Regions from separate parts of the Streptomyces sp. NPDC043908 genome, predicted to be linked through region 3. Evidence: riboswitches for the same ligand, from Rfam matches in the RefSeq annotation. Region 3 holds a riboswitch; each other region holds the start of a gene.

Region 1 (10,513 bases), on a different contig from region 3:
CGGGCCAGGACCAGTTCCGCCTCGGCGACCACATCCGCCACATCCCCACCCCCATCCCCATCCACGTCCGCGCGGTCGCCGGTGCCGTGCGCGGCGACGAACTCCTCCAGCCCGACGGCCAGATGGGCGTCCCGCGTCTGCCGGTCCTCCTCGGGCGTCTCGCGCTCGCGCAGGTACGACTCGATCTGGAGGGTGGTCAGTTCGGCTGCCGCGACCCGGCGGGCGCGAGCGGGGTCGGTCTCGGCCAGGGTCCGCGCGGCCGCGGTGGCGACGGCCAGCAGGTGCCGTATCTCCACGGGCTCCGCGCCCGACCGGGCGGCGGCGGCCGCGACGCCGAGCAGGGCGTAGGCCGCGCGGGCGGGGTGCCCGGCCGCCCGCTGGGCGTCGGCCGCGCGCGCGAACAACTCCCGGGCCTGCTCGGAGCCGGTCCGGGCCGCCGCCGTCGCGCGGAACTCCAGCAGGTCGGCGGCCGTGGCCGCGTCGGGCGACGCCTCTCCCGCCTCGACGAGTTCGGCGACCCGGGCCCAGAGGGCGCCGGCCGAGGGACGGCCCTGCCTCCGGGCCGTACGCGCGTGCTCGACCAGAGTCGCGAGGTCCAGGGTGTCGGTGGCGGCCGCGGCCTGGGCGGGGGCAGCGCCCGGGCGCACGCCCGCGGGCGCCGGGGCCGCCGGAAGTCCCGCGGTGCGCACCCCGAGCGGCAGCACGTCGACCAGGGGCTGCTGGGCGATCCGCTCGGCGAGCCGCTGCGAGACATGCGCGGAGCCGTTGCGGGCGTCGAAGCGGGCGGCGATGGAGGTGGCGTCCGCGAAGAGCCGCTCGTACAGCTCCTTCACCGTGTGTCCCGTGCCCCGGTAGGGGACGGCGGGGCGGTCGCCGTGCCCCAGGTCGGTGAGACGGCGCAGCAGCACCAGGACGCCGCCCGCGAACTCCATCCGCGTCTCGACGTCGGTGAGCGGGCCGAGATGGGTGGTGTGCTCGGCGAGGATCTCCAGGCCGCGCGGTTCGTTGCCGGTCAGCGCGCAGAACTCGATGTGCTTGCCGACCGAGCGCAGCAGGCTGTCGTTGCCGCGGGCCATCCGGTAGCCCCGCAAGTGGTGGGAGCGGGCCTCGTCGAGGCGGCCGAGGCGCACCAGGGGGAGCAGCGAGTGCGCCAGGACCCGGTGGGGCTCCTCCATGCAGGACATCTCACCCGCGAGCACCGGCGCCCAGATCTCGATCGCCTTGGCGTCCTCGCCCTTGCGCGCCCAGTACCAGCCCTGGGTGTTGATCTCGCACGCGTGGCAGTCGCTCATCCGGTCGCGCGAGGCCGCGGTCCAGCCCGCCGCGGCCCGGTCCATGCGGGCCTCGTCGCCAGTCGCCTCGGCGAGGTGGAACTCGGCCTGGCGCACGGCCCGTTCGCTGTATCCGGCGAGCCGGTAGCGGCGCTCCATGTCCACCAGCCAGCCCTCCACCGCGGCGAGCGGGATGTCCGGGGACTCGACGATCCGCCCGGCCACCCACTTGAAGCGCCAGAACAGGCCGTGCACCTCGTAGGCGGGGAAGGCGGCCGGGTCGCGGTCGTACTCCTGGAGCAGACGCGCGAACGGCACCACCATCTTGGTGCGCTCGGCGCTCCACTCGTACGCGTCGATCAGCCGGTCCAGCGCCTGGCGGAACAGCTCGCGGTCCCCGCTCGACTCGGCGGCGGCGGCCAGTGTCTCGGCGCGCGCGTTGCGCGCCGCGCCGTAGGGAGTCCGCGCGTTCTCCGCCAGGGCCTGGCGGATCTCCTCGGGGGTCATGGCGGTCACTTCCGGCCCTCCTGGGGGTGGGTGCCCGGCGTGGAGTGGGTGGCCCATTCCAGGAGGTCCAGGAAGGCCCGGTTGAGCAGGGTGGAGTCGGCCGGGCGCAACGGTCGCTGCGACATCAGCAGCGCCTGGCCGTAGAGCGATTCGACCGCCGTGCCGGTCAGCTCGGCGTCCGGCAGCGTGGCGATCCGACGGATCAGCGGGTTGTTGTGGTTGAGCACCAGCCGCGCGCGCGGGGCGGAGCCGCGCAGGGCGCCGAGGATGTCGTTCCACAGCGAGTCGGCGTTCTCCTGGGCGGCGGCCCGGTCGCGCTCGTGCCGCGCCTGCCGGTCGTCGAGGAACAGCGCGGGCACGGCCACCGGCTGGAAGGCTCGCAGCACCACGTCGCACCCGTGCGGGTCGAGCCGGGTGCGGGCGGTCGACAGGAAGGCGGCGAGCGACAGCTCCGCGGTGGTGGGCACCGGGTCGAGGCGGTCGGTGACCGCGCCCGCGTCGAGCTCGGTCACCTTCAGGCCGGGCCGGATTCCGGGGAGCAGGGCGAGCAGGTCCGCGTCGTACGTGTAGCCCGCGTTGACGACGCCCAGGCCGTGCGCCGCCGCGATCGGGGCGATCTGGCGGAACTCCTCGACGGTCCGGGTGAAGTGGATCTCGGTGTGGGCGGCCGCGAACTCATCCAGGCTGCGCCGGCCGTCGTTGGTCTCGAACGGCAGCCACGGCAGCATCAGCGCGAACAGCTCGGCGTCGTGCCGGGCCAGGGACTTCACGCCCAGGTGATGCACGCTCAGGAACGCGGCGAGGCGCTGGGGGTCGCCCGCGGCGAGCTCCGCGAGCCACTGCCGCAGCCGGGCGCCGAGGGCGTCGCGGACGGCGGCGAGCGTCTCGTCGTCGTACAGGTTCTCCCGCGAGGCCGTGGGGCGCAGGGTGTCGGTGTCGACCACCGCGCGCACGAAGAACGCCCACTCGGGCAGCAGGTTGTCGGCGCGGTCGGTGAGCAGCATGCCCTTGAGGTAGGTGCGGTGCCCGGCCCGGTGCGCCGGGCTGGTCGGCTCCGGCAGTACGTAGGCGACGCCCCGCACGCCCGCGACCGGCAGGTCCAGGTCGATCGAGTCCAGCGGGGTGAAACCGAAGACCCGCGCGCAGTGACCGGAGAGCGCGACGCGGCGGGCGGCCGGGGTCGGGTACTCCCGCTCCCAGACGGGCGGCCGGTCGGTGACCGGGCGCTCGGCGCCGTCGTCCCCCGCGAACGCGATGTCATAGGGCAGCAGGGAGCCGAAGTCGCGGGCGAGCTCCTCCACGCGCGCGGCGGTGGTCCACTCCTCGGCACCCGGGCGCGGTTCGAGGTGGACGGTGGTACCGGGCTCGGGCCTGGCGTCGTCGGGCAGGACGCGGACCGTGTACGACCCGTCGTCGCACGCGAGCCACTCCACCGGGGCGGCGTCGGGGGTGCGCGCCGAGCGGGTGACCACACGGATGCGGCGGGCCACCACGAAGCAGGCGAGCAGGCCGATGCCGAACTGGCCCAGGAACTCCCGCCGGGCGGACTCCAGACCGTGCTCCCCGCCGCGCTTGGAGCTGCGGCCGATCGTGGCGAGCAGGGTGTGCACCTCGTCGGCGGTCAGGCCGATGCCGCTGTCCTCGATGGCGACCCTGCCGCCCACCGAGGAGAGGCGGATGCGGATGCGGGCCCCGGGGTCGTGCGCCCGGCGGGCCGTGACCGCGTCCACCGCGTTCTGCAGGAGCTCGCGGACGTAGACCCGCGGGCTCGAGTACAGATGGTGGGAGAGGAGGTCGACCAGCCCCCGCAGGTCGACCTGGAAGCTGTTGACGTCCGGCGGAGCGCCGTCGGTCGGGGCGGCGGAAGTCATGGATCATCACCTCGCGGGCACAGGGAAACAGGCGATCGCGAGGCCCCCCTCGTCGATCACGACGTGAGCATCAGCGTAGGGGCGGCCACTGACAATCTCCTCCGGGTTTGCCCTCGGCGGTGTTCCGCGCTCCGTGGCGCCGTGATCCTGCGTTTTCGTTACTGTCCGTGTCGGTCCGCTCCTCGTCAAACGTTGATCACAGTTTGGCAAATTTGGAACCCTTACAGCTGCTTTGTCCATCCCCGGAGGCGGAACACGACCGTCGTGCCCCGAGGGGCCGCACCAAGCCGGAGCCATTGATGTCGCACGCGACCACCAGGACCAGGGACGGGGCCGAGACGTACGAGTCCCGGGGCCACCGCCGCGCCTCCAAGGCCCGGCGATGGCTCCTCGTGGTCGTCGGCGTGGGGTTGCTCGGGGCGATCGCGTGGCCGGTCATGAGCTACTTCGAGATACCGCCGTTCACCGACAAGGGCGACCCCATCTCGTACGGCAGGATCGACGACAAGCCCGGCGCCGCCCCCCAGAAGCCCGTGGACTCCAAGACCCTGATGCCGACGGGACCGGCCGCCGACTTCAAGATCTCCAGCACGCTCGGTGACGGCACGCACGTCGGCGTCGTGAAGATCACCGGCAGGAAGTCGGGCTTCACGGGCAAGGTGTGGGTCTGGGCGCCGAAGCAGTACGACGACCCCAAGTACGACAAGAGCGGCTTCCCCGTCCTGATCGCCCTCCCCGGCGGCCCCGGTTTCCCCAACAACTACTGGATGGACAACAACCTCAAGCTGGAGTCGTCCATCTCCAAGTGGGCCGATGAGGGCAAGGGCAAACCGTTCCTGCTGGCCATGCCGGTGCTGAACCCCAAGCCGGACGACGGCGGGCTCTACTGGGACGGCAGCGACATCCCCGGCCAGCCCAGGATGGGCACCTGGCTGACCGAGGACGTGCCCGACCTCATGCGGCAGAACTTCCGCACGATCAAGTCGCGTGACGGCTGGGCCTTCATGGGCTCCTCCTCCGGCGGCTTCGCGGGCCTCAAGGCCGTCCTCAAGCACCCCGACAAGTTCAAGGCCGTCATCGCCTCGGGCCCCGACATCGTCCCGGACTCACCGCTGTGGAACGGCCACCCCCAGGAGAAGGCGGAGAACAACCCGGAGGTGCTCTCCCGGCGGCTGATCGCCGCCAAGGGACCGGACGTGTACCTCGCCTTCCAGTACGGCACGAAGGAGAAGTCCGTCATCCCCAAGGTGAACAAGTACATCGCCACCTACGGCAACAAGGGCCCCATCCACACCCACCTCGAAGTCATCCAGGGCGGCCGGCACAACGCCGTGACGTATGTGAAGGGGATGGACGCGAGCAGCATGCAGTGGATCAGCGAACAGATCGAGGGACCCACTCCGGCGTCCTGAGCCGGGAACGCACATGGCGTCGCCCCTCCGACCGGCGCGGCGTGACCCGGCTGCCGCGCCAGGTGGAGGGGCGGGCCGGCTACCGCTGTGGTTGCAGGAGGTGAATCCACCCCCTGTGGGACGCCTCGCGCCCGCGCTCTCCCTAGCGTGGCCTTCCGGCGGCGGCGCATCGGCACGCCGCCGCAGTCCGGCGACACGCGTGTCCACCACACGCGGTCGCCCTGTCAACGGGAGGCCCCATGAAACAGGTACGGATCCTCGTCGTCGCCCTGGTCAGCGCGGGAGTGCTGGGAGGGGCGGGCATGCTCGCCCCCGCCGACGCGGCCGCGCCGGCCGCGTCGAGCGCCGCCGGCTGCGCGCAGAGCAGGCCGTTCCTGTCGCAGGGCGACACCGGAACCTGTGTCAGGTTCCTCCAGCAGAAGCTCACGGACCAGGGCTTCCGCACCCGCGTGGACGGCATCTTCGGCAGCGGGACCATCAAGTCGGTGAAGTCCTTCCAGTACGTCTGCGGCTACCGGGGCCACGATGTGGACGGCCTGGTCGGCCCCCGGACCTGGGCCGGTCTGCTGGACCACGCCTGCGTCTGAGCGCCCGAAGGCGGCAGGAGCAGAAAGGGGCGGGGTCCGTGATGGCGGCAAGGCCCCCGGGGCGGGGCGCGGGGCGCTCCGTCGGGTCCACGCCATCCCCAGAGTTGGGGATACCGTGCCCCGCCGCCCCCTCCTAGTCTGGGCCCGGCGGAACGTCCCCCGCCCGCGCGGGGGGTGTTCCGGCGCCGAGACCGCGAGCGGACACGGGAGCATGCGATGGAGCACGCGACGGAGCACGCGCACCAGGTTGCCGACGGTCCGCAGTCCGTCATCTGGGACATCACCTACGCCTGTCCGCTGCGCTGCACCCACTGCTACTCGGAGTCCGGCAGACGCCCGTCGCGGCAGGTGAGCCACGAGGACCTGCTCCGGATCGCCGACGCGATCATCACCCTGGGCCCGGTCCAGGTCACCCTCGCCGGGGGCGAACCACTGCTGGTCAAGGGGGTCTTCGAGGTCGCGGAGCGGCTGACGCGCGCGGGGATCTCGGTCCTCGTCTACACCGGCGGCTGGAACTACCGGCCGTGGATGACCGAAGAGCTGGCGCGTGTCTGCGGACGGGTCGTGGTGAGTGTCGACGGTCCCACGCCCGAGGTGCACGACCGAATTCGCGGCAGGGCGGGTTCGTTCGGCCGGGCGATGCGCGCGCTGGCGCTGCTGGAAGACGGTGCGCGGGAGCGGGACCGGCGAGCGGACCGCCCGCTCCCGTTCGCCGTCGACTGCGCGGTCGTCCGGAGCAACATCGACCGGCTGGAGGAGTTCTGCACGGACGTCCTGCCGCGCTTCCCGCACCTCAGCTCCCTGGACTTCGGCGCCGCCGTCCCGTCGGGGCTCGGCAGCCGCGCCGGATACGCCGAGCACGAGCTGCTCACGGACGAACAGCTCGCCCGGCTGGGCAGTGAGGAGCAGCGTGCGCGGCTCCAGTCGCTCGCCCCCGCCACGGTCCGCGTCGGCACGTCGACCAACTTCTCCCTGCAGATGAATCCCGAGCAGGTGGCGCGCGGCCTCGACTTCCAGTCCCTCCAGGTCGAGCCCGACGGGCAGGTGCGGGCCATGCTCATCTACGAGGGGACGGTGGGCAGTCTGCTGGAGGAACCGCCGGCCGAGCTGTGGCGGCGTGCGGTGGAACGGTGGAACGATCCGTTCGTGACCGAGGCGCTCTCCGACGCGGGCACCATGCGGAGCTGGGCCGAGGCCGTCCGGCGCATCGACTACCACTTCGGTTCCGACGAGGTCCGCGCCCGCATCGACCGCCGCCCGGCGTTCGTCGCGCCGGCGACGAAGTGAGCACGGCTGCCCGGAATGTGATCTGCAATACCCGCGTCCACGGCCAGACTTGCAGGTGGGGCGGGTCGCACCTACGGTTGGCGAGCCGTGGTGTTCGGGAAGACCGGTGCAAGACCGGAGCGGCCCTCGCCACTGTGATCGGGCCCCACGTCGTTCAGGCCATGAACGGCTTCGGGTAGCCCGTCCCGTTGTGCCACTGGTGGCCGTGAGGCCGCTGGGAAGGCGGGGACGGTGCGACACCCGGAAGCCAGGAGACCGGCCACGGCATCTCGCGTAATGATCCACGAGGTGCTGGAGCGTGAACGAATGACCCTGCCCACCCCTGCCGCCACATTCCACTGGCGACGTGAGGACACCGTACGCACCGCCTGGCTGCTGGCGGTGATCGCCGCCCTGCACGTCGTCGCGTTCGGCATCCTCTTCCTGCTGGTGGTGCCCGAGCACTACGAGGTCGGTTCCAAGACGTTCGGCCTCGGGCTCGGCGTCACCGCGTACACCCTCGGTATGCGGCACGCCTTCGACGCCGACCACATCGCCGCGATCGACAACACCACCCGCAAGTTGATGGCCGACGGCAAACGGCCGGTGTCGGTCGGCTTCTGGTTCGCCCTCGGGCACTCCAGCGTCGTCGTGGTGATGGCGGCGCTGGTCGCCGGGGGCGCCCAGCTCGCGGGCACCCTGATGAACGACGACTCGCCGACCCATCAGACCCTCGGCGTGGTCGGAACGACCGTCTCCGGATCGTTCCTCTACCTCATCGCCGCCCTCAACCTGCTGGCCCTGGTCGGCATCCTGCGGGTGTTCCGGGCCATGCGCGCCGGGACGTACGACGAGGCCGCGCTGGAACAGCACCTGGACTCACGGGGGTTCATGAACCGCCTCCTGGGGCGTTTCACCAAGTCGATCACCCGCCCCGGCCAGATGTACCCGCTGGGCTTCCTCTTCGGCCTCGGCTTCGACACCGCCACCGAGGTCACCCTGATGGTGATGGCCGGCTCGGGCGCCGCCGCCGGACTGCCCTGGTACGCGGTGCTGTGCCTGCCGCTGCTCTTCGCGGCGGGGATGAGCCTGTTCGACACCATCGACGGCACCTTCATGAACTTCGCCTACCAGTGGGCGTTCTCCAACCCGGTGCGCAAGGTGTTCTACAACCTCACCATCACCGGTCTTTCCATCGCGGTGGCCTTCCTGATCGGCACGATCGAGCTGGTGGGCGTGCTGCACGAGAAGCTGGACCTGCGGGACGCCGTCACCGGGTGGGTCGCGGGCCTCGACCTGGACAACGTCGGCTTCATCATCGTCGGCCTGTTCGTCGCGGTGTGGGCGGCGGCGCTGGCGTACTGGCGGTTCGCCAGGGTCGAGCAGCGGTGGGCGGTACGCGCCGCCGCGGCGCCGGGCCGGACCTCGCCGGACGCCGCCCGCGACGAGGCGGCACCCGGCCCCCGGGGCGAGGCCGTTCCCGCGCCCCGGGACGGCGCCGCGCCCGCCCCGGACGCCGTCGGCTGAAGGCCCCCGCGCCTGGTCGCGGGGGAGACCGGGGCCGGTCCGGTGGGTGTCGTGGCCGGGACGGAGATCCCCGGGACGGAGATCCGTCCCGGGCCCCTCACCGACCGTCGGTCACCCGGCGGCCAGCACCGCCTTGCGGTGGCTGAACGTCTCGATGGAGTAGCGGCCGTGGTAGTTGCCCATGCCGCTCTCCCCGACGCCGCCGAACGGCAGGTCGGAGACGGTGAGATGGGCCAGCGGCAGCCCGAGGCCGAGGCCGCCCGATGAGGTCTCGGCGGCCAGGCGCTCCCGGGTGGTGTCGGACTCGGTGAAGGCGTACAGCGCCAGCGGCTTGTCGCGGTCGTTGATGAAGTCGATGGCCTCGTCCAGGTCGGACACCGTCACGATCGGCAGGATCGGGCCGAAGATCTCCTCCCGCATCACCGGCGACTTGGGGTCGACGTCGGCGAGGACGGTCGGCGCGAGGTACTTGGTGGCGCGGTCGCCCCGGCCGCCGGTGACGACACGGCCGGAGTCGAGCAGACCGTTCAGACGGTCGAAGTGGCGCTCGTTGACGATACGGCCGTACTCGGCGGAGGCCTGCGGGTCGGTCCCGTACAGCGCCTCGATCGCCCGGGTCAGCGCCGGTTCGAGGGCCCGGGCCGTCTCGGGGTCGGTGAGGACGTAGTCGGGCGCGACACAGGTCTGGCCCGCGTTGAGGAACTTGCCCGCGGCCAGCCGGGCCGCGACGCCGGCGATGTCGGCGTCCCGGTCGACGAAGGCCGGGGACTTGCCGCCCAGTTCGAGGGTGACGGGCGTGAGGTGCTGGACGGCCGCGGCCATGACGATACGGCCGACGGTGCCGTTGCCGGTGTAGAAGATGTGGTCGAACCGCTCGGCCAGCAGCGCCGTCGTCTCGGGAACACCGCCCTCCACCACGGCCACCGCGTCCCGGTCGAGATACTCGGGCAGCAGGCGCGCCAGCACGGCGGAGGTGGCCGGAGCCATCTCGCTGGGCTTGGCCACGACCGCGTTCCCGGCGGCCAGGGCGCCGATCACCGGGGTGAGCAGCAGTTGCGCCGGATAGTTCCAGGGCGCGATGACCAGGACCACGCCCAGCGGGTCGTACTGCGTCCAGGCCGTCGCCCCGCCCAGGTGCTCCGGCACGGGCGCGGGCTCGGGGCGCAGCCACCCCGCGAGGTGTTCCAGGGTGTGGTCGATCTCGCGGACGACGAAGCCGATCTCGGTGCGCTGGACCTCGGCCGGGCTCTTGCCGAGGTCGGCGTGGAGGGACTCGACCAGCTCCGCGCCGCGCTCGGTGAGCATCTCGCGCAGGCGTCGCAACTGGGTGGTGCGCCACTCGACGGGCTTGGTGCGGCCGGTGCGGAAGGTGGCGCGCAGCCGGGCCACGGTGTCGGCGGGCTGCTCCTGGGTGGGGTTCATGGTGCCTCGCTGCTGGGGGCGGATCGTCGGTCCGCGCTGTGGTCGTCGGACGAGCCGCAAAGGCTCGATGTATATACCAACAGTTGAGGTACCAAAATACATTCCCGGGTGTGCGGAACGGGCTGGATCCGGCCGCCCGGCTTCCGTATGAGGCGGTCCTGTGCGGGCGTGAGCGGTCCTCCCGCGGATTCATCCCCCGTCAACGAGAAGTTCCCTACCGACCGGTAGACATCGCGCCAACGGCTGATCATTCTTGGCCGTGCGCATGCCAATTCCGTTGCCGTACGTGCCGGTCCCCACGGCCCGGGCGGATCTCCCGCGGACTCCCACCCTCGCGACAGAGGAGCACCGACCCCCCATGCCCCGCACTGCTTGGACGACGCGCACGGCCGTCGCCGTGGCCGCCGCCGCGACCGCCCTCATCGCCGCGCCCACCGCCTCCCAGGCCGCTCCGACGGCTTCCGCCCCGTACTCCGTCGCGGCCCGCACCTCCGCCTCCGGCGCAATCGCCGGGCCCAAGGGCGTCGACCACGCGACCTGGCTGCGCGATGTCCGGACCGTCGTGGACACCGCCCGCCCCTACATCGAGGAGCGCGTGGCCGCCTCACCCGCGGGTGAGAAGCCCGCCATCGTCCTGGACATCGACAACA
Region 2 (10,513 bases), on a different contig from region 3:
CCGCGCAGCATGTCCTCGGCGGACTGCTCGATGTTGCCGGCCGGGCTCTGCGCGGCGACGCAGATCTGCTCCAGCTTGACCCACACCGCCCAGTTGCCGAGCGGGGTGAGGGTGGCCGAGCCCTCGCCGAGGGTGAGCGCGCCGACGGCGGCGAGCCCGGCGAGGGCCCAGTCGAGGAGGAGGGAGAGGAAGGCGAGGGAGGCGGGGCGATCCCCGCCGGCGGCGTCCGCGCCGGTGCCGTCGGGCACCTCGCAGCGCTCGTCGCGCAGTTCGGCGACGCGCTGGCCGAGCAGGTCGAGCAGGGCCGGTACGAGGACGGGACCGGCCGAGAGCTGGAGGAGGGAGAGCACCTGGGGGACGGCTTCGACGACCTCGGCCACGGCGGCGGGCGCGATGGCGGCCGGAGCGGGGTGGACGATCGACCAGGCGTCGAAGAGGGCGACCCAGCCGCGCAGCACGGCGGCGTCGTCGCGGTCCCACGCGCGCAGCCGCCAGCCGGGGCGGGCGGTGCCGCCGTGCAGCTCGACGAGTCCGGCGAGCCGGGCGCGGTCCCAGCCGGCCCGCACCTGGGCGGGTGTCAGGCCCAGGGTGACGGAGGCCTGTTCGGCGGCGGCGCCGGAGAGGGTGCCGGCCGGGGCGGGGCGCGGCGCGGTGCCCCGGGCGCGCTCGGCGTCGGCCCAGCGGGCGACGCGTACGGCGTCCGCGAGCACCGCTCTGGCCTGGCGGGCCAGTTCGGCGGGGGCCGGGGTGCCCTCGGGCGGCCGGGACGCCCGGGAGCGGCGGTCGCTCACGGCGCGGCGGGCGCTGGCGAGGGGCCGGGCGTCCTTCGCGTGCGGTGTGCGGACAAGCCGCAGTCTGGAGTCTCGCGGCAACTTCTCATCAGGCTTCCGGGACGTCACGGATGCAGTCTTCCCGTTGACGGCCGGAAAGCCCAAACGGAATGGCGGGCACCTGCCTTTCGCACCGGCCCGGCGCGACGGGGCACGCGGCGGCGGGCCCCGGGGAGGGCGCCTCGCGGGGGCGGCCCGAAAGCCGAAGCGGAACGGGCGCCCCGATCGCCGGGGCGCCGCCGGCGGGCACGCGCGCGCCACGGGTGGGCGCCGGCACCGCGGGTCACATGAGCGGGGTCAGGAAGCGCCGCAGGGCCTCCTCGTACCGGTCAGGGTCGGCGTTCCACATCGCGGCGTGCGGGGCGTCCGGGACCGTGTGAAGGGTCACCAGATCGGGTCGGCGGGCGGCGAGTTCGCGGGTGAGGGGCCAGGAGGCCAGGGTGTCGCCGGGGCCGTGGAAGACCAGGGCCGGCACGCTCAGGGCGGCCGGGTCGGACACCCCGCGCAGCCGGCCGCCGTGCGGGCCGGTGCGGCCCTGCGCGGCCCGGACGGCGAGCGGCAGCAGCGCGCCCGGGGCGCCGTGCGCGACGGCGAGGGCGCGTACGGTGCCCTCCCAGTCGAGCACCGGCGAATCCAGGACGAGGCCCCGGATCCGCTCGCGCATCCCGGAGTTCGCGGCGGCGAGCAGGGCCATGGTGGCGCCGGTGGACCAGCCGTGCAGGATCACGTGCCGGGCGCCGGAGCGTACGGCGTAGCGGATCGCGGCGTCGAGGTCGCGCCACTCCGCGTCGCCGAGGTGTCCGAGACCGTCCGGGGAGCGGGGGGCGCCCGCGTCGCCCCGGTAGGCGAGGTCGAGCACCGGCAGCCGGTGGCGGTGCAGGAATCCCATGACGTTGAGCGGGTGCTCCCGGGTGGTGCCCAGGCCGTGCACGGTGATCACCCAGGTGTCGCGGGCGCCCGGCACCACCCAGGCGGGCAGCACACCGAGCTCCGCGGGGATCTCGACGTCCTCGTGGCGCAGCCCCAGCGCCCCGGCCGGGGTGCCGTGGTGGACCTGCGGGGTGAGCCGGACCCGGTCCCCGGGCTGGGGGCTCCCCCGGGTGACCCGCTCCAGGCGGCGCACCACGGTGTCCGCGGCGTGCGGCACGTCGACGACCTCGCCGACCACCGCGTGGACGCCGGAGCCCTCGATGCCGTACACACCGGGGCGCAGCGAGGCCAGGCAGCGGGTCAGGGCGATCCGCCCGGGCGCCGTGGCGTGCACGGTGAGCTCGGGGTCGGCGGGCAGCGGGCGGCCCGGCGGCACCTTGAGGGCCGCGTCGCTCGCGTACCGTCCGGCGGCCACCGCTGCCGCGCCGACGCCGATGAGTGTGGTGACGGCCGCTGCCGTCGCTGTAGCCGGGCGCACCGTTCCAGTGTCGGCAGTAAGCGGCGCCACGGCCAGTGGGCGGGGCCCACCGGGACACGTGTGGCGTACGGGACGTCAGCGCTGTCCGTACCCCCGGAACTGCTCGGCGGCCCGGTCGAGGTCGTCGGCGGAGAGCAGGGAGGGGGTGCGGCCGGGCACGGAGGAGGCGGCGAGCCAGAGCCGGCACATCCATTCCAGCTGGGCGGTGCGGTCGTACGCCTGGGAAAGGGTGGCTCCGCAGGTGACCGTTCCATGGTTCTGGAGGAGGCAGCCGGTGCGGCCGTCGAGGGCGCCGAGCATGTTCGCGGCGAGTTCCTCGGACCCGTAGAGCGCGTAGGGCGCGACCCGGACCGGTCCGCCGAGCTCGGCGGTCATGTAGTGGACCGGCGGGAGCTCGGTGACCAGGGTGGAGACGGCCGTGGCGTGGACGGCGTGGGTGTGGACGACGGCCCGGGCGTCGGTGTGCCGGTAGGCGGCCAGGTGCAGGGGGAGCTCGCTGGTGGGCCGCAGGGTCCCGGCGACCTGCCGGCCGGTGAGGTCGACGGCGACGGTGTCGCCGGGCCCGAGCCGCTCGTACGACACCCCGCTGGGGGTGACGAGCACCAGGTCCCCGACGCGTACGGAGACGTTGCCGGAGGTCCCCACGACCAGGCCCGCCTCGGCGGTGCGGCGCGCGGTCGCGGTCAGCTCGGCCCAGGCCTCGGCGGTCTCGGCGGCGTCGTTCGGCTCTCCCATGGGGTGATCCTCGCAGGGTCCGCGCCGGGGGCGGGAGAGTGAACGGAATCCTGCCTCCCTGGGACCTACGGCCGATATGCCCGTTCTGCGGGGAAGCGCGTATCCCAAATCCCGGCCAAGAAGCGCCGGGATACACCGTGCGGTCCGGCCCAGTTCACCTTCCGTTCATTCAGGTTGCTTACGTTCGTCCAGCCACTGACGTCGAACGATTGCCTGGGTAAATGGAACACATCACGCTGCTGCTCGCCATTGTGGTCGTGACAGCTCTAGTGTTCGATTTCACGAACGGTTTCCATGACACCGCCAACGCGATGGCCACGACCATCTCGACCGGCGCCCTGAAGCCCAAAGCCGCGGTCGCCATGTCGGCCGCGCTCAACCTGGTCGGCGCGTTCCTGTCGGTGGAGGTCGCCAAGACGATCTCCGGCGGGATCATCAACGAGAAGGGCCTCCGAACAGAGGTCATCTTCGCGGCGCTCGTCGGCGCCATCCTGTGGAATCTGGTGACCTGGCTGCTCGGACTGCCGTCCAGCTCCTCCCACGCGCTGTTCGGCGGTCTGATCGGCGCGGCCGTGATGTCGGCCGGCTGGTCCTCGGTGAACGGCTCGACCGTCGTCACCAAGGTGCTCCTGCCCGCCGTCGCCGCCCCGATCGTCGCGGGCGTCGCCTCGATGCTGGCCACCCGGCTGACGTACCGGATCAACCGGAACGCCGACCCGGCGGCCGAGAAGGCCACCGCCAAGGGCTACCGGGCCGGGCAGATCGCCTCCGCCGGCCTCGTCTCGCTCGCCCACGGCACCAACGACGCGCAGAAGACCATGGGCATCATCACCCTCGCCCTGGTCACCGGCGGCGTGCTGCACCCGGGCGCCAACCCCCCGCTGTGGGTCATCGTCTCGGCCGGCATGGCCATCGCCATGGGCACCTACCTCGGCGGCTGGCGCATCATCCGCACCATGGGCAAGGGCCTGACCGAGCTGGCTCCGCCGCAGGGCTTCGCCGCCCAGTCCGGTGCCGCGACCGTCATCCTGGCCTCCTCGCACCTCGGCTTCTCGCTCTCCACCACCCAGGTCTGCTCCGGCTCCGTCATGGGCGCCGGCCTCGGCCGCAAGGGCGGAGTGGTCCGCTGGTCCACCGCGACCCGGATGTTCATCGCCTGGGGCCTGACCCTGCCCGCCGCGGGCCTGGTCGGCGCCGGCGCCGAGTTCCTCGCCGGACGGGGCACCTGGGGCATCGTCCTCGTGGCGGTCCTGCTGGTCGGGGGCTCCGGCTTCATCTGGAAGCTGTCGCGCCGCCAGCCGGTCGACCACAACGACGTCACCCACGTCCCGGCCGCCGTTCCGGCCGAGCCCGCCGGTGTCGTCACGACCGCGATGGCCGCGGTCACCCCGCCGCCCACCGCCGCCGCCGCGGCCGTCGACCTGACGGCCACCATCCCGGCGCCCGCCCCCGCCGACCCGGCCCGCCCGGCCGTCGTCTGACCCGGCCGCGCTCCCCGAAGGAATCGTCATGCACATCGACTGGGCAGCTCTCGGCACCGTCTTCGGTGTCAGCCTCATCGTCACCGTCGGCCTGGTGGGCCTGTTCACCGTCGGCATCGTCGGCCTCAGCAAGCAGCAGTCGGCGGCGGCCGGCAAGGGCAACGTCGCCGTGGCCCGCACCACCGCCTACCTCTGCTTCGCGCTCTGCGCGGCGGCCGTCGCGTACGGCATCAACCTGATCGTCGCCAAGTAGGCCGACGACCGGCGCCGCACCCTCCACAACCGCCCTCCGGCCCTGCCGGGGGGCGGTTTCCTGTGTGCCTGCGCACACTCTCCCGTCGCAGGTCAGCAGCGAGTTGACGGGCGTTCCCGGGCATGGTGGACTGCCCGAGCCATTTACGGCGGCAGAAGAGGAAGCCGGTGCGAATCCGGCGCGGTCCCGCCACTGTCATCGGGGAATCATCCCCGTGAGCCAGGAACTCTCACCGCCGGTCGACGTCGTACCAGGGCGCGGACACCCTGAGTGAGGACATACCGCCATGCGCGCCTGCCTGTTGCCGGCACCCCCCGGACGTACCGGAGTTCCCCGCGGCGTTGCGGCGGGCTGATCCCATGCGTGCCGATCGCACTTTCGCGTACGGCGCCACCGCCGGTCTCCTCGGCGACCTCCTCCTCGGCGACCCCCGCCGCGGACACCCGGTCGCCGCGTTCGGCCGTGCCGCGGCCGCCGTGGAGCGCGCGCTGTGGCGCGACCACCGTGGCTGGGGCGCGCTGCACACCGCCGTGTGCGCCGGAGGCGCCGCGGGCGCCGCGCTGCTCGCCACCCGTGCCGTACGCCGCAGTCCCGCCGCCTCCGTCGCCCTGACCGCCGCCGCCACCTGGACGGTCGTGGGCGGCACTTCGCTGGGCCGGGAGGCCCGCGCGATCGGCGCCGCACTCCAGGCGGGAGACGTCGAGGCGGCCCGCGCGCGGCTGCCGCATCTGTGCGGGCGCGACCCGCAGTCGCTGGACGGGCCCGGCATCGCGCGCGCGGTCGTCGAGTCCGTCGCCGAGAACACCTCCGACGCCGTGGTCGGCGCGCTGGTGTGGGGGGCGCTCGCGGGCGTGCCCGGTCTGGTGGCGTTCCGCGCGGTCAACACCCTGGACGCGATGGTCGGCCACCGCTCGCCGCGCCATCTGCGGTACGGGTGGGCCTCGGCGCGCCTGGACGACGTGGCGGGCTGGCCGGGCGCCCGGCTCACGGCCGCGCTCGCGGTCGTGGCGGGAGGCGCGCCGCGCGCCGCCACGCGCGCGTGGCGGTCGGACGCGGCCAAGCACCCGAGCCCCAACGCGGGGCCGGTGGAGGCGTCGTTCGCGGGGGCGCTCGGCGTACGGCTCGGCGGCACCCTCGCGTACGGCGGCCGTGTCGAGAACCGGCCGGTGCTGAACGGGGACGGCCGGGCGGTGGAAGTGGCGGACATCGAGCGGGCGGTGCGGCTGTCGCGCCGGGTGGGCTGGCTGGCGCTGGGTGTGGCGATCGCGGTGAGGAAGGTACGGACATGAGCGGCGGACTGCTGGTCGCGGGCACCACGTCGGACGCGGGGAAGAGCGTCGTCACCGCCGGGATCTGCCGGTGGCTGGTGCGCCGGGGTGTGAAGGTCGCGCCCTTCAAGGGACAGAACATGTCCCTCAACTCCTTCGTCACGCGCGAGGGCGCGGAGATCGGGCGCGCGCAGGCGATGCAGGCGCAGGCGGCGCGCGTGGAGCCGTCCGCGCTGATGAACCCGGTGCTGCTCAAGCCGGGGAGCGACCGTTCGAGCCAGGTCGTGCTGATGGGCAAGCCGGTGGGCGAGTTGAGCGCCCGCGGCTACCACGGCGGGCGCCAGGAGGCGCTTCTGGGCACGGTCGTGGACTGCCTGGAGCGGATGCGGGGCACATATGACGCCGTGATCTGCGAGGGGGCGGGCAGCCCGGCCGAGATCAACCTGCGGCGCACCGACATCGTCAACATGGGCATCGCGCGCGCCGCGAGGCTGCCGGTGGTGGTGGTCGGCGACATCGACCGGGGCGGGGTGTTCGCCTCGTTCTTCGGGACGACGGCGCTGCTGAGCCGCGAGGACCAGGCGCTGGTCGCCGGGTACATCGTCAACAAGTTCCGGGGCGACGTCTCGCTGCTCGAACCCGGTATCGAGATGCTGCGCGGCCTCACCGGGCGCCACACGTACGGGATCCTGCCGTTCGCGCACGGGCTCGGCATCGACGAGGAGGACGGCCTGCGGGTGTCCTTGCGCGGCGCCGTGCGCGAGTCCGTGGTGGCGCCGCCGGTCGGCGAGGACGTGCTGCGGGTCGCGGTGTGCGCGGTGCCGCTGATGTCCAACTTCACGGACGTGGACGCGCTCGCCGCCGAACCGGGCGTGATCGTACGGTTCGTGGACCGGCCCGAGGAGCTGGCCGACGCGGACCTGGTCGTGGTGCCGGGAACCCGGGGCACGGTCCGGGCGTTGGAGTGGCTGAGGGAGCGGGGGCTGGCGCGGGAGCTGGCGCGCAGGGCGGCCGAGGGGCGCCCGGTGCTGGGGATCTGCGGCGGCTACCAGCTGCTCGGCGAACACATCGAGGACGACGTCGAGTCACGGGCGGGTTCCGTGACGGGTCTCGGACTGCTGCCCGTGCGGGTGCGGTTCGCGGCCGAGAAGACCCTCGCCCGGCCGGCCGGCGAGGCGCTGGGCGAGCGCGTGGAGGGATACGAGATCCACCACGGTGTCGCCGAAGTGCTGGGCGGGGACCGGTTCATCTGCGATGACGACGGAAACGGCCTGGACGGATGCCGGGTCGGTGCGGTCTGGGGGACGCACTGGCACGGGGCACTGGAGAGCGACGGATTCAGACGACGGTTCCTGGAGCGGGTCGCGAGCACCGCCGGCCGGCGTTTCGTGCCCGCCCCCGACACGTCGTTCGGGGTGCTGCGCGAGGAGCAGTTGGACCGCCTCGGCGACCTCATCGAAGAACACGCGGACACGGACGCGCTCCTGCGGCTGATCGAGCAGGGCGCGCCCGCAGGACTTCCCTTCATCGCACCTGGAGCACCCGCATGAGCACTGTGCTGTTGTTGTCGACCGCCGACACGGATCTGCTGGCGGCCCGGGCCTCCGGGGCGCCCTTCCGGATCGGCAACCCCACCCGTATCGACGTGGCGGAGGAGCTGCCCGCGCTGATCGAGGGCGCGTCGGTGGCCGTCGTGCGCCTGCTGGGCGGCAAGCGCGCCTGGGAGGACGGTCTTGCCGTCCTGAAGGCGTCCGGCATCCCCACGGTGCTGCTGGGGGGCGAGTCCGTGCCGGACGCGGAGCTGATGGCCGAGTCCTCGGCCCCGGCCGGAGTGGTCGCCGAGGCCCTGCGCTATCTCGTCGAGGGCGGCCCCGGCAACCTCGTGGAGCTGTCGCGGTTCCTCTCCGACACCGTGCTGCTCACGGGCGTCGGCTTCGCGGAGCCGCAGAAGATGCCGGAGTGGGGCGTGCACGGCACGCGCGCGTACGTGGAGGGCCGCCCCACGGTCGGCGTGCTCTTCTACCGCGCCCACCAGCTCTCGGGCAACACCGCCTTCGTCGACGTCCTGTGCGACCGCATCGAGGCCCAGGGCGCCAACGCCCTCGCGGTGTACGTGGGGTCGCTGCGCGGCGCGGACCCGGCGCTCTACGAGACGCTGGGCCGGGCGGACGCGCTGATCGCCACCGTCCTGGCGGCTGGCGGCACCACCGCCTCGCAGGCGAGCGCGGGCGGCGACGAGGAGGCGTGGGACATCGGCGCCCTGGCCGACCTGAACGTGCCGGTGCTGCAAGGGCTCTGCCTGACGTCGTCCAAGGCCGTCTGGGAGGCGTCGGACGCGGCGCTCTCCCCCATGGACGCGGCGATGCAGGTCGCCATCCCCGAGTTCGACGGCCGGCTGATCACCGTCCCGTTCTCCTTCAAGGAGCAGGGCCCCGACGAGGTGCCGGTGTACGTCGCCGACCCCGAGCGGGCCTCCCGGGTCGCCGGGATCGCGGTGCGCCACGCCCGTCTGAAGCACAAGCCGAACGCGGAGAAGAAGCTGGCCCTGGTCTTCACCGCCTACCCCACCAAGCACTCGCGCGTGGGCAACGCGGTGGGTCTGGACACGCCCGCCTCGGCGGTCCGGGTCCTGGACGCGCTGCGGGACGCCGGTTACGGGGTGGAGGGCCACCCGGACAACGGCGACGAGCTGATCCACCGGCTGATCAACGCGGGCGGCCACGACGTGGAGTGGCTCACCGAGGAGCAGCTCGCGGCGGCCCCCGCGCGCGTGCCGCTCGCGGACTACCGCGCCTGGTTCGAGAAGCTGGAGCCGGAGCTGCGCGACAGCATGCTGGAGCACTGGGGCGAGCCCCCGGGCCAGTTGTACGTGGACGGCGACGAGATCGTGCTCGCCTCCCTGCAGTTCGGCAACGTCGTGGTCATGATCCAGCCGCCGCGCGGCTTCGGCGAGAACCCGATCGCGATCTACCACGACCCGGACATGCCGCCCTCGCACCACTACATGGCCGCCTACCGCTGGCTGGAGAACAGCTTCGGCGCCGACGCGATCGTCCACATGGGCAAGCACGGCACCATGGAGTGGCTGCCCGGCAAGGGCCTCGGGCTGTCCTCGGGCTGCGGTCCCGACGCGGTCCTGGGCGACCTGCCGCTGGTCTACCCGTTCATCGTCAACGACCCGGGCGAGGGCACCCAGGCCAAGCGGCGCGGCCACGCCACGGTCGTGGACCACCTCGTCCCGCCGATGGCCCGCGCCGACACCTACGGCGACCTGGCCAAACTGGAGCAGCTCCTCGACGAGTACGCGCTGGTGAGCGATCTCGACCCGACGAAGGCCCCGGCGGTGCGGGCCCAGATCTGGACGCTGGTCAAGGCCGCCGAGCTCCACCACGACCTGCACGTCGACGAGCAGCCGGACGACGGCGACTTCGACGAGTTCGTCATGCACATCGACGGCTACCTCTGCGAGATCAAGGACGTCCAGATCCGCGACGGCCTGCACATCCTGGGCGGCGGCCCCGAGGCCGAGCCCCGGGTCAACCTGGTGCTCGCGGTGCTGCGCGCCTCCCAGGTGTGGGGCGGGCAGGCCAACGCGCTGCCCGGTCTGCGCGCCTCGCTGGCCGAGCACTTCGGCCTGGTGGAGAAGGAGCTGCTGGCGGAGCCGGGCGCGCCGGTGAAGGTCCCGGTGGAGCTCACCGACCTGGTCGAGGGCCCGGCCCGTACGGCGGCCGACACGATCGACCTCCTGGAGCACCTGTGCCGCCGCCTGGCGGAGGGCATGGAGGAGCGCGGCTGGTCGGTCCCGGCCTGCGCCCCGCTGGTCGCCGAGGTCCTGGGCGCCGAACTGCCGGACGCGGTGGCGGTGCTGGAGTTCGCCTGCCGCGAGGTGGTGCCGCGCCTGGCGCGCACGACCGACGAGATCACCCACATCCTGCGGGCGCTCGACGGCGGCTACGTCCCGGCGGGCCCGTCCGGCTCCCCCACCCGTGGCCTGGTCAACGTCCTGCCGACCGGCCGCAACTTCTACTCGGTGGACCCCAAGGCCATCCCCTCGCGGCTGTCCTGGGAGGTCGGCCAGGCGCTCGCCGACTCGCTGGTGGCGCGCTATCTGGCGGACACCGGGGCGTACCCGAAGTCGGTCGGCCTGACCGTGTGGGGCACCTCCGCGATGCGCACCCAGGGCGACGACATCGCCGAGATCCTGGCGCTGCTGGGCTGCCGCCCGGTGTGGGACGAGGCGTCCCGCCGCGTCACCGGCTTCGAGGTGGTCCCGGTCGCGGAGCTGGGCCGTCCCCGCATCGATGTGACGGTCCGCATCTCCGGCTTCTTCCGGGACGCGTTCCCGCACGTGGTCGGGCTGCTCGACGACGCGGTGCGGACGGTGGCGGAGCTGGACGAGCCGGCCGAGTCCAACTACGTCCGGGCGCACGCCGACGAGGACACCGCCGAGCACGGCGACCGCCGCCGCGCCACGGCCCGTATCTTCGGCTCCAAGCCGGGGGCGTACGGGGCGGGTCTGCTCCCCCTGATCGACGCGC
Region 3 (10,513 bases):
CCGCCCCGGCCGGGCGCCCATGAGCCCGGGGCGGGCGCCCATGGGCCCGGCGCGGGCGCGCGCGGTGCCCTCCACCGTCGCCGGGGTGTACGGGGCCGCCGCGGCCCTCACCGCCTGGGCGCTGGCCGCCACCTTCTGGTCCGGGGTCGACGAACCGCGGGTCGCGCTCGCCTTCGGGGCCCTGGTCGCCGTCGGGGAGCTGGCCCGCTGGGGGGACGGGACGGACGGGGCCGACGGGGACACCGTCCGCGAGTGCGCGCCGCTCGGCTCGGCGGGCGCCCTCGCGTACGCCCTGCTCGGCCGGAACGCCGGGCACGCCACCCACCACGGCGTCCTTCAGGCCGTCGCCGTGGTGCTCGCCGCCGCCCTGGTCGGCGCGGTGCCGCACGTGGCACTCGGCCGCGGCCCGAGCCTGGACCAGATGGCCCGGCGGGTGCTGACCGTCGCCTTCGCCGCCGCCTGCTTCCAGCCGCTGTACAACTCGGGCGCGCTGGAGCTGTGGGTCGGGCACGGCCCGTACTACGCGCTCTTCCTGCTGCTCGTCCTGGTGCTCACCGCCCTGTGCGACGCGGTCCTCGCCGCCGCGCTGCTGCGGGCCCGCACCTCCTTCCCGTACGGTCCGCTGCTCCGCGACGAGCTGCGGGCGCTGCTCGGCGTCGGCTCGGCGGTCTGCGCCACCGGCGCCGTCATCGCCCTCGCGGTCGCCGTGGCGGGGCTGTGGGCGCTGCCGGTGTTCTGTGTGCCGCTGCTCCTGACCCAGCTGGCGTTCCGGCGGTACGCGGCGGTGCGCACCACCTACCGGCAGACCATCACCTCGCTCGCCCGCGCCACCGAGATCGCCGGCTACACCCAGCCCGGCCACGCCCGCCGGGTCGCGGTGCTCAGCCGGGCCGTCGGGCGCGAGCTGGGGCTCAGCGAGTCCGAGCTGACCGTCCTGGAGTACGCGGCGCTGATGCACGACATCGGCCAGCTCTCCCTGGTCGACCCGGTGCCCGCCGGGGCGACCGCGCCGCTGCCCGCCGCCGAGCAGCGCCGGATAGCGCTCCTCGGCGGGGCCGTGGTGCGCCAGACCGGGGTGCCCGCCGAGGTCGCGGTGATCGTGGAGCGGCAGGCCGACCCCTACCGCGAGCAGCCGCTGCCCGCGAGGATCGTGCGCGCGGTCAACGCCTACGACGACCTCGCGGGCTCTCCCGGCGGCCCGGGCGGCTCCCTGAGCTCCCTGAGCGCCCTGGAGCAGCTGCGGCTGGGCACCGGACGGGACTATCAGCCCGAGGTCGTCGAATCCCTCGCACGCGTCCTGGCCAGGGGCTGTCTGACCCTGGCGGCACCTGGGTAACCCAGGAGTAATGAGCGGCCTTCCGGCCGGGCATGGTTGGATGCGAAAGAACCCAGAAAACTGGGAGACCGAAGACCGGCTCGGAGGCAGGTCGGTCTGGGCAGGCGGGAATCGTGAGGATCTTCGGCAAGGGACGGCACCGGCCCTCCGCCTCGTGGCGGCAGGCCACGGACCGTGCGTTCACGCTGATCGGCGACGGCAGGTACGAGGACGCCGGCGCGCTGCTGACGCGCGCCGCGGACCTGGAACCGTGGCTCTCCGAGTCCTGGTTCAACCTGGCGCTGCTCCACAAGTTCCGGCACGACTGGGAGCAGGCGCGGGCCGCGGGCCTGCGGGCCGTGGCGCTGCTGGACAAGGAGACGGGCGCCCCCGACTGGTGGAACGTCGGGATCGCCGCCACGGCGCTCCAGGACTGGCCGCTGGCGCGGCGGGCCTGGCAGGCGTACGGACTGAAGGTGCGCGGCTACCAGGAGAGCGCCACCGGCACCGGTGAGCCGCTCGGGATGGAGCTGGGCAGCGCGGCCGTACGGCTCTCGCCCGAGGGCGAGGCCGAGGTGGTGTGGGGACGCAGGCTGGACCCGGCGCGGATCGAGGTCCTGTCGATCCCGCTGCCGTCCTCCGGGCGGCGCTGGGGCGAGGTGGTCCTGCACGACGGGGTGCCGCACGGCGAGCGCACGGTCGCGGCCGGGCCCTCCTTCCCCGTCTTCGACGAGATCGAGCTGTGGGCGCCCTCGCCGGTGCCCACCTGGGTGGTGCTCCTGGAGGCCGCCACCGAGGCCGACCGGGACGCCCTGGAGCGCCTCGCGGCCGACGCGGGCTTCGCCGCCGAGGACTGGTCGTCGTCGGTGCGGCTGCTGTGCCGGGCCTGCTCGGAGTCGACGATGCCCAGCGACGAGGGCGACGGCGAGCACCTGGACCCGCACGACCACAGCGAGCCGGGCCACCCGGGCCCGCTGGGCCACCGCACGGCCGGCGACCTGTGGGTGCCCGAGCGCGAGTGCGGGATCGCGGCGCCGCCCGGACTGGTGCGCGGACTGCTCGACGGCTGGGTCGCGGACAGCCCCGACAGCCGCGAGTGGCGGGATCTGGAGGAAGTCTGCTGACCGCCCCCGTAGGCTGTACGGGTTCGGAATCGGGTTTTTGAGGAAGGCGTACGGCGGACATGTCGCAGCAGGAGACGGACCAGCAGGTCGGACACGACGGGTTCGTCGTCGACACGGAGGACTGCGAGGAGCGCGAGCAGGCGTACCGCGCCCGGGGCACGTCCCGGCCCATCACGGTCGTCGGCAACCCGGTGCTGCACAAGGAGTGCAAGGACGTCACCGCGTTCGACGACGAGCTCGCCGCGCTGATCGACGACATGTTCGCCAGCCAGCGCACCGCCGAGGGCGTGGGCCTGGCCGCCAACCAGATCGGCGTGGACCTGAAGGTCTTCGTCTACGACTGCATGGACGACGAGGGCGTGCGCCACGTCGGCGTCGTGTGCAACCCGGTCCTGGAGGAGCTCCCCGCCGACCGCCGGGTCCTGGACGAGTCCAACGAGGGCTGCCTCTCGGTCCCGACCGCCTACGCGGAGCTGGCCCGCCCCGACTACGCGGTGGTCCGCGGCCAGGACGCCCAGGGCAACCCGATCCGAGTGCGCGGCACCGGCTACTTCGCCCGCTGCCTCCAGCACGAGACGGACCACCTCTACGGCTACCTGTACATCGACCGCCTCTCCAAGCGCGACCGCAAGGACGCGCTGCGGCAGATGGCGGAGAACACCCCGCGGTACGAGGTCGTCCCGAACGACTAGCGGTTCGCCCGTACGGCGAAGGGCCCCGCGCCACGGACGGTGCGGGGCCCTTCGCCGTATCCGGACCTAGAACTCCTCGTCGAAGCCCACCGAGCCCTCGACCGCCACCTGGTAGGCGGACGGGCGGCGCTCGAAGAAGTTCGTGAGCTCCTGGACGCCCTGGAGCTCCATGAACGAGAACGGGTTGGCGGAGCCGTACACCGGCGCGAAGCCCAGGCGCGTCAGACGCTGGTCGGCGACGCACTGGAGGTACTCGCGCATCGACTCGGTGTTCATGCCCGGCAGACCCTCGCCGCACAGGTCGCGCCCGAACTGGAGCTCCGCCTCGACGGCCTCCTTGATCATGTCGGTGACCTGCTGCTGGAGCGCCTCGTCGAAGAGCTCCGGCTCCTCCTTGCGGACGGTGTCCACGACCTCGAACGCGAAGTTCATGTGCATCGTCTCGTCGCGGAACACCCAGTTGGTGCCGGTGGCGAGGCCGTGCAGCAGACCGCGCGAGCGGAACCAGTACACGTACGCGAAGGCGCCGTAGAAGAACAGGCCCTCGATGCACGCCGCGAAGCAGATCAGGTTCAGCAGGAAGCGGCGGCGGTCGGCCCGGTTCTCCAGGCGTTCCAGCTTCTCGACCTCGTTGATCCACTTGAAGCAGAACTGGGCCTTCTCGCGGATGGAGGGGATGTTCTCCACCGCGTCGAACGCCGCCGCGCGGTCGTCCGGGTCGGGCAGGTAGGTGTCGAGCAGCGTCAGATAGAACTGGACGTGCACGGCCTCCTCGAAGAGCTGGCGGCTCAGGTACAGCCGCGCCTCGGGGGAGTTGATGTGCTTGTACAGCGTCAGGACCAGGTTGTTCGCCACGATCGAGTCGCCCGTGGCGAAGAACGCCACCAGCCGGCCGATCATGTGCTGCTCGCCCGGCGAGAGCTTGGCGAGGTCGGCGACGTCGGAGTGGAGGTCGACCTCCTCCACCGTCCAGGTGTTCTTGATCGCGTCCCGGTAGCGCTCGTAGAAGTCCGGGTAGCGCATCGGACGCAGGGTCAGCTCGAAGCCCGGGTCGAGCAGGTTCTTCTCGGTGGAGCTCATTACTGGCAGGCCTCGCAGGACTCGGGGTTCTCAAGGGAGCAGGCGACCGCGTCGGCGTCGGGGGCGGCCTGCTGGACGGGGATGGGGGCGCTGGCCTGCGCGGCGCGGGCGATGCGCGTGGCCGGGCGCGAGCGCAGGTAGTACGTCGTCTTCAGCCCCTGCTTCCAGGCGTACGCGTACATCGACGACAGCTTGCCGATGGTGGGCGTCTCCAGGAACAGGTTCAGCGACTGCGACTGGTCCAGGAACGGGGTGCGGGCCGCGGCCATGTCGATCAGGCCGCGCTGCGGGATCTCCCACGCCGTGCGGTAGAGCGCGCGCACGTCGGCGGGGATCCAGCTGAAGTCCTGGACCGAGCCGCTCGCCTCGCGCAGCGCCTCGCGGGACTGCGCGTCCCACACGCCGAGCCGCTTCAGGTCCTCCACCAGGTAGCCGTTGACCTGGAGGAACTCACCCGAGAGCGTCTCGCGCTTGAAGAGGTTGGAGACCTGCGGCTCGATGCACTCGTACACACCGGCGATGGAGGCGATGGTCGCGGTCGGGGCGATCGCGAGGAGGAGCGAGTTGCGCATGCCCACCGCGGCGATCCGCTCGCGCAGCGCCGCCCAGCGCTCCGGCCAGTTCAGCTCGACGTCGTAGTGGTCGGGGTGCAGCACACCGCGGGCCGTCCGCGTCTTCTCCCAAGCGGGCAGCGGGCCCGAGCGCTCGGCGAGGTCGCAGGACGCCTCGTACGCCGTGAGCATGATCCGCTCGGCGAGCTTCGTCGACAGGGCCTTCGCCTCGGGGGAGTCGAAGGGCAGGCGCAGCTTGAAGAAGACGTCCTGGAGGCCCATCGCGCCCAGGCCCACCGGACGCCACTTGGCGTTGGAGCGGCCGGCCTGCTCGGTCGGGTAGAAGTTGATGTCGACGACGCGGTCGAGGAAGGTCACGGCGGTGCGGACGGTCTCGTCCAGCCGCTCCCAGTCGATCTCGCCGGAAGCCAGCACGAAGGCGCCGAGGTTCACCGAGCCGAGGTTGCAGACGGCCGTCTCGCCGTCGTCGGTGACCTCCAGGATCTCGGTGCAGAGGTTGGAGGAGTGGACCGTGTGGCCGGGCTCCGCCGTCTGGTTGGCGGTGCGGTTGGAGGCGTCCTTGAAGGTCATCCAGCCGTTGCCGGTCTGCGCCAGGGTGCGCATCATCCGGCCGTACAGGTCCCGCGCCGGCATCGTCTTCTGGGCCAGACCCGCGGCCTCGGCCCTGCGGTAGGCGGCGTCGAACTCCTCGCCCCACAGGTCGACCAGCTCGGGCACGTCGGCGGGGGAGAACAGCGACCAGGTGCCGTCCGCGTCCACCCGGCGCATGAACTCGTCCGGGATCCAGTGCGCCAGGTTCAGGTTGTGCGTGCGCCGGGCGTCCTCACCGGTGTTGTCGCGCAGCTCCAGGAACTCCTCGATGTCGGAGTGCCAGGTCTCCAGGTAGACCGCCGCCGCCCCCTTGCGCCGGCCGCCCTGGTTGACCGCCGCCACCGAGGCGTCCAGCGTCTTCAGGAACGGCACGATGCCGTTGGAGTGGCCGTTGGTGCCCCGGATGAGCGAGCCGCGCGAGCGGATGCGGGAGTACGAAAGGCCGATGCCGCCGGCGTGCTTGGAGAGCCGCGCCACCTGGTGGTAGCGGTCGTAGATCGAGCCCAGCTCGTCCAGCGGGGAGTCCAGCAGGTAGCAGCTGGACATCTGCGGGTGGCGGGTGCCGGAGTTGAAGAGCGTGGGGGAGGACGGCAGGTAGTCGAGCCGGCTCATCAGCCGGTACAGCGAGGCGACCTCGTCCAGCGCGCGCACCGAGTCGTCCTCGGCCAGGCCCGCCGCGACCCGGAGCATGAAGTACTGCGGGGTCTCGATGACCTGGCGGGTGATCGGGTGGCGCAGCAGATAGCGCGAGTAGAGCGTGCGCAGGCCGAAGTAGCCGAAGCGGTCGTCGGCGCCGTCCGCGAGGGAGGTCTGGACCAGCGCGTCGAGCCGGGCCGCGTGCAGCCGCACGAAGTCGGCGGTGCGGTCCGCGATCAGCCCCTCGCGGTGGCCGACCTCGACCGACTCGGAGAACGAGACCGAGCCCTGGCCCGCGGCCTCCTCGGCGATCGTGAGCGTCAGCAGCCGGGCGGCGAGGCGGGAGTACGCCGGGTCCTCGGAGATCAGACCCGCGGCGGCCTCGGTGGCGAGCCCACGCAGCTCCGCCTCGTCCGAGCGCGCGTTGCGGCCGCGCAGCGCGGCGGCGGCGACACGGCCGGGGTCGGTGTCCGGCAGGTCGGCGGTGAGGTCGGTCAGGGTCCGCAGCAGGGCGGTCCCGGGGGCATCGACCGACTCCTCGGCGATCGCTGAAGCGGGATCCGCAGGGGCGATGGTCACGTGGGGGCACTCCTCGCTCGGCACGGGGCCTCGGGGAAGTGCGCGGGCACACGGACACACCCCCTCGGGGGTACGCCGCGTCCACTGCCCATTCCGCGAGGCCCGGACGTCTCGGCGCCCGGACCGGACGGTCAGGGCGGGCTGTTCGGCAGGTCCTCGGACTGAACACGTACGCAAACGCGTACGAGTACACCGTTGCGGGACAGTTCCGGATTTGCACCGGATTCCCCTGCGGCGACAGCGAGCACGAGCATACATCTTGTGCCGGGCGGTCGTGGCGCCCCCACATGTTGTGTCGCATCCGTACCGGAGTGTGTGTGCTGGGTAGTTGCTTCACCGCGGGCCGGTGGCGGCCTGTCGCGCGGTTCCCCGCGCCCCCGAGGGGGTTGCGGAGGCCGTGGGGCGGAACCGCGAGGCGGTCGTGGACATTCCCCGGAGCAGTCCCGGGAGCCACGAAAACGGGCCGCCGGGTTTCCCCGGCGGCCCGTCCCACGCTGTGCGGCTCAGTGCGCCGAGCCCGCCGTCGCCGGCGGCAGTTCGACCTCCACGCCCGGGTCGCCCGCGTCCGCCGTGTAGTCCTGCGGGGACGTCTCGTCGACCCCGTCGGGGGCCTTCACGGCCCGCAGGACGAGCGTGAGGACGACGGTGACGGCGACGTTCAGGACGAACGCGGTGAGGCCGATGTAGCCGATCTCACCGATGCCGGGGATGTTCTTGGAGCTGCCGCCGAAGTGCTTCTGGGTGGGGGAGGCGACCCCGTACGCGGCGAGCGTGCCGTACGCCATGCCGGCCGCCCAGCCCGCGAGCAGCGCCCAGCGGTGGAACCAGCGCGTGAACAGACCGCCCACCAGGGCGGGGAAGGTCTGGAGGATCCAGATGCCGCCGAGCAGCTGGAAGTTGATCGCGACCGTCTTGTCCATGGTCAGGACGAAGACCAGCGCGCCCACCTTCACCAGGAGCGAGACGATCTTGGAGACCTGCGCCTCCTGCTTGGGCGTGGCGTCCGGCTTGATGAAGTCCCGGTAGATGTTGCGGGTGAACAGGTTCGCGGCCGCGATCGACATGATGGCCGCGGGGACGAGCGCGCCGATGCCGATCGCCGCGAAGGCCACGCCCGCGAACCAGTCCGGGAACATGTCCTCGAAGAGCTGCGGGATGGCCAGCTGGCCGTTCTTGACCTTGACCCCGGCGGCGATCGCCATGAAGCCGAGCAGCGCGAGCAGGCCCAGCATCAGCGAGTACAGCGGCAGGATCGTGGTGTTGCGGCGGATGACCTCGCGGCTGCGCGAGGAGAGGGTCGCCGTGATGGAGTGCGGGTACATGAACAGCGCGAGCGCCGAGCCGAGGGCGAGCGTGGCGTAGGTCCACTGGCCCGCGTCGCCGGGCACCAGTGCGCCCGTGGGCTTGCCGGCCGCGTTGGGCGTCTCGAACTTGTGCCGGGCCGCCGCGAAGATGTCGTCGAAGCCGCCGAGCTTGATCGGGATGTAGATGATCGCCACCAGGATGACGATGTAGATCAGCGTGTCCTTCACGAACGCGATCAGCGCGGGGGCGCGCAGACCCGAGGAGTAGGTGTACGCGGCGAGCACCGCGAACGCGATCAGCAGCGGCAGGTCCTTGACGAACCAGTTGCCCGAGCCGCCGATGCCCATCACGTCGAGCACCGCCTGGATGCCGACGAGCTGGAGCGCGATGTAGGGCATCGTGGCGAGGATGCCGGTGACCGCGACCGCGAGCGAGAGGCCCTTGGAGCCGAACCGGCCGCGGACGAAGTCCGAGGTCGTCACATAGCCGTGCTTGTGCGAGACCGACCAGAGCCGCGGCAGGAAGGTGAAGATGAGCGGATAGACGAGGATCGTGTACGGCACCGCGAAGAACCCGGCCGCGCCCGCCGCGTACACGGCCGCCGGGACCGCGACGAAGGTGTACGCCGTGTAGAGGTCGCCGCCGAGCAGGAACCAGGTGACCCAGGTCCCGAAGGAGCGGCCGCCCAGGCCCCATTCGTCGAGGCTGTGCTCGTTCTCGGCGCGGCGCCAGCGGGCGGCCATGAAGCCGACGACCGTGACGGCGAGGAAGAAGAAGATGAAGACGCCGAGCGCGACGCCGTTCACCCCGTCGCCTGCTGCGAGAGTCACTTGCCCTCACCCGCCTTGCGGCCGTGCTGGTCGCGCTGCCACAGCTTGTACGCGAGCATCGTGAGCGCGGTCGAGATGACCACCCACAGCATCTGGTACCAGTAGAAGAAGGGGATCCCGGCCAGGGCCGGGTCGGCCTTCGCGTACGAACCGACCCACAGCATCGCCACGAAGGGCGCGATCAGGCAGAGCGCGATGACCACGCGCACCGGCGTGATCACCGCTCTCGGCGTTTGCGTTGTTTCCGGCATGGTGGCTCCGTCCCCTCGCTGTGCTCACCTGATGCAATGCGCACGAAATCTAGGGGACGGAATCCCGCCATGGAAGCCCTGTACCGGATACCGGACGGCGGATCGTGTGTCAGTCGGTGGGCCGCTTCAGCCGCGCGACGAACTTGTACCGGTCGCCGCGGTAGACCGAGCGCACCCACTCCACCGGCTCGCCGTCGCCGTCCAGGGAGTGCCGGGAGAGCATCAGCATCGGCAGGCCCACGTCCGTGCCGAGCAGTCCGGCCTCGCGCGGGGTGGCCAGCGACGTCTCGATGGTCTCCTCGGCCTCGGCGAGCCGCACCCCGTACACCTCGTTGAGGGCGGTGTAGAGAGAGGTGTACTTGACGAGCGAGCGGCGCAGCGCGGGGAAGCGCTTGGCCGACAGGTGCGTGGTCTCGATCGCCATCGGCTCGCCGCTCGCCAGCCGCAGCCGCTCGATGCGCAGCACCCTGCCGCCCGCGGCGATGTCGAGCAGCCCGGCGAGCGTGTCGTCGGCCGTCACGTAGCCGATGTCCAGGAGCTGCGAGGTGGGCTCCAGGCCCTGGGCGCGCATGTCCTCGGTGTACGACGTCAGTTGCAGGGCCTGGGAGACCTTGGGCTTGGCGACGAACGTCCCCTTGCCCTGGATGCGCTCCAGGCGCCCCTCGACCACCAGCTCCTGGAGGGCCTGGCGCACGGTGGTGCGGGAGGTGTCGAACTCGGCGGCCAGGGTGCGCTCGGGGGGCACGGGGGTCCCCGGCGGCAGGGTCTCCGTCATGTCGAGCAGATGCCGCTTGAGGCGGTAGTACTTGGGCACGCGAGCGGTCCGGGCGCCGGGGCCCGCCTCTGTCTCCGTACCGCTCCCGTCGGTGGCCATGGCCCGCCTTCCCGAGTGCTGCGCTGCTGCCGTCACCGGCTCCTCCGTCTGTCGCGGCTCACATGGTGGCACGGACCGGTCACGGGTCGTCGCCCTCCCTCAGGTGTCGGTCCGATAACGGACGCGACAGCCCTTCTTATACACCCTTGACACCCCTAAAGGTCTAGGCCAAGCTCCGGGTACTGGTCTAAACCATTAAAGACCAGGTCCCAGCCCCACAGGCAGTACACGTCGTATGGCTTCGCGGTGGGCGGGGGGTTGCAGCATCCCTGAGGAGGGTGGCGTGAAGCGCAAGCTCATCGCGGCGATCGGCGTCGCGGGCATGTTGGTCAGCATCGCGGCGTGCGGCGACGACGACAAGAAGGACGACGGCGCCAAGGGCGGCGACGCCAAGTCGCTGACGGTCTGGCTGACGGTCGACGCGCAGAAGAACTGGCCCGACCTGGTCAAGGCGGCCGACGACGCGATCGTGGCCAAGCACCCCGGTCTGAAGATCAACCACGAGTACTACGGCTGGCCGGACAAGAACGCCAAGCTCGACGCCGTGCTCGCCACCGACAAGGCCCCCGACGTGGTCGAGATGGGCAACACCGAGATGCTCGCCTACTCGGTCAAGGGCGCCTTCGCGGAGATCGACCCGTCGAAGTTCGACAACTCCTCGGCC

The links. A riboswitch is a leader RNA that binds a small molecule or an ion and turns the genes downstream of it on or off. The one in region 3 is predicted to bind cobalamin.
Region 1: another riboswitch for cobalamin. It lies ahead of nicT (Nickel transporter NicT); the one in region 3 lies ahead of AC069K_RS31835 (ribonucleoside-diphosphate reductase subunit alpha).
Region 2: another riboswitch for cobalamin. It lies ahead of AC069K_RS16095 (cobalamin biosynthesis protein); the one in region 3 lies ahead of AC069K_RS31835 (ribonucleoside-diphosphate reductase subunit alpha).

The regions. Positions count from the first base shown of each region.
Region 1 covers NZ_JBWKEI010000003.1:14,871-25,383, forward strand. Annotated here, with positions in the region: gene AC069K_RS08105 (tetratricopeptide repeat protein) at 1-1,787, opposite strand, end outside; gene AC069K_RS08110 (HSP90 family protein) at 1,784-3,649, opposite strand; gene AC069K_RS08115 (alpha/beta hydrolase) at 3,949-5,061, shown strand; gene AC069K_RS08120 (peptidoglycan-binding domain-containing protein) at 5,301-5,648, shown strand; gene AC069K_RS08125 (radical SAM protein) at 5,865-6,935, shown strand; cobalamin riboswitch at 7,007-7,213, shown strand; gene nicT (Nickel transporter NicT) at 7,212-8,441, shown strand; gene AC069K_RS08135 (aldehyde dehydrogenase family protein) at 8,553-9,863, opposite strand; gene AC069K_RS08140 (HAD family acid phosphatase) at 10,222-10,513, shown strand, end outside.
Region 2 covers NZ_JBWKEI010000006.1:288,718-299,230, reverse strand. Annotated here, with positions in the region: gene AC069K_RS16120 (hypothetical protein) at 1-791, opposite strand, end outside; gene AC069K_RS16115 (alpha/beta hydrolase) at 1,114-2,238, opposite strand; gene AC069K_RS16110 (class II aldolase/adducin family protein) at 2,314-2,973, opposite strand; gene AC069K_RS16105 (inorganic phosphate transporter) at 3,195-4,454, shown strand; gene AC069K_RS16100 (hypothetical protein) at 4,483-4,707, shown strand; cobalamin riboswitch at 4,814-5,010, shown strand; gene AC069K_RS16095 (cobalamin biosynthesis protein) at 5,067-5,996, shown strand; gene AC069K_RS16090 (cobyric acid synthase) at 5,993-7,525, shown strand; gene cobN (cobaltochelatase subunit CobN) at 7,522-10,513, shown strand, end outside.
Region 3 covers NZ_JBWKEI010000019.1:68,694-79,206, reverse strand. Annotated here, with positions in the region: gene AC069K_RS31860 (HD-GYP domain-containing protein) at 1-23, shown strand, start outside; gene AC069K_RS31855 (HD-GYP domain-containing protein) at 41-1,336, shown strand; gene AC069K_RS31850 (tetratricopeptide repeat protein) at 1,450-2,439, shown strand; gene def (peptide deformylase) at 2,499-3,131, shown strand; gene AC069K_RS31840 (ribonucleotide-diphosphate reductase subunit beta) at 3,198-4,211, opposite strand; gene AC069K_RS31835 (ribonucleoside-diphosphate reductase subunit alpha) at 4,211-6,589, opposite strand; cobalamin riboswitch at 6,720-6,859, opposite strand; gene mctP (monocarboxylate uptake permease MctP) at 7,093-8,700, opposite strand; gene AC069K_RS31825 (DUF3311 domain-containing protein) at 8,721-8,975, opposite strand; gene AC069K_RS31820 (GntR family transcriptional regulator) at 9,085-9,849, opposite strand; gene AC069K_RS31815 (extracellular solute-binding protein) at 10,133-10,513, shown strand, end outside.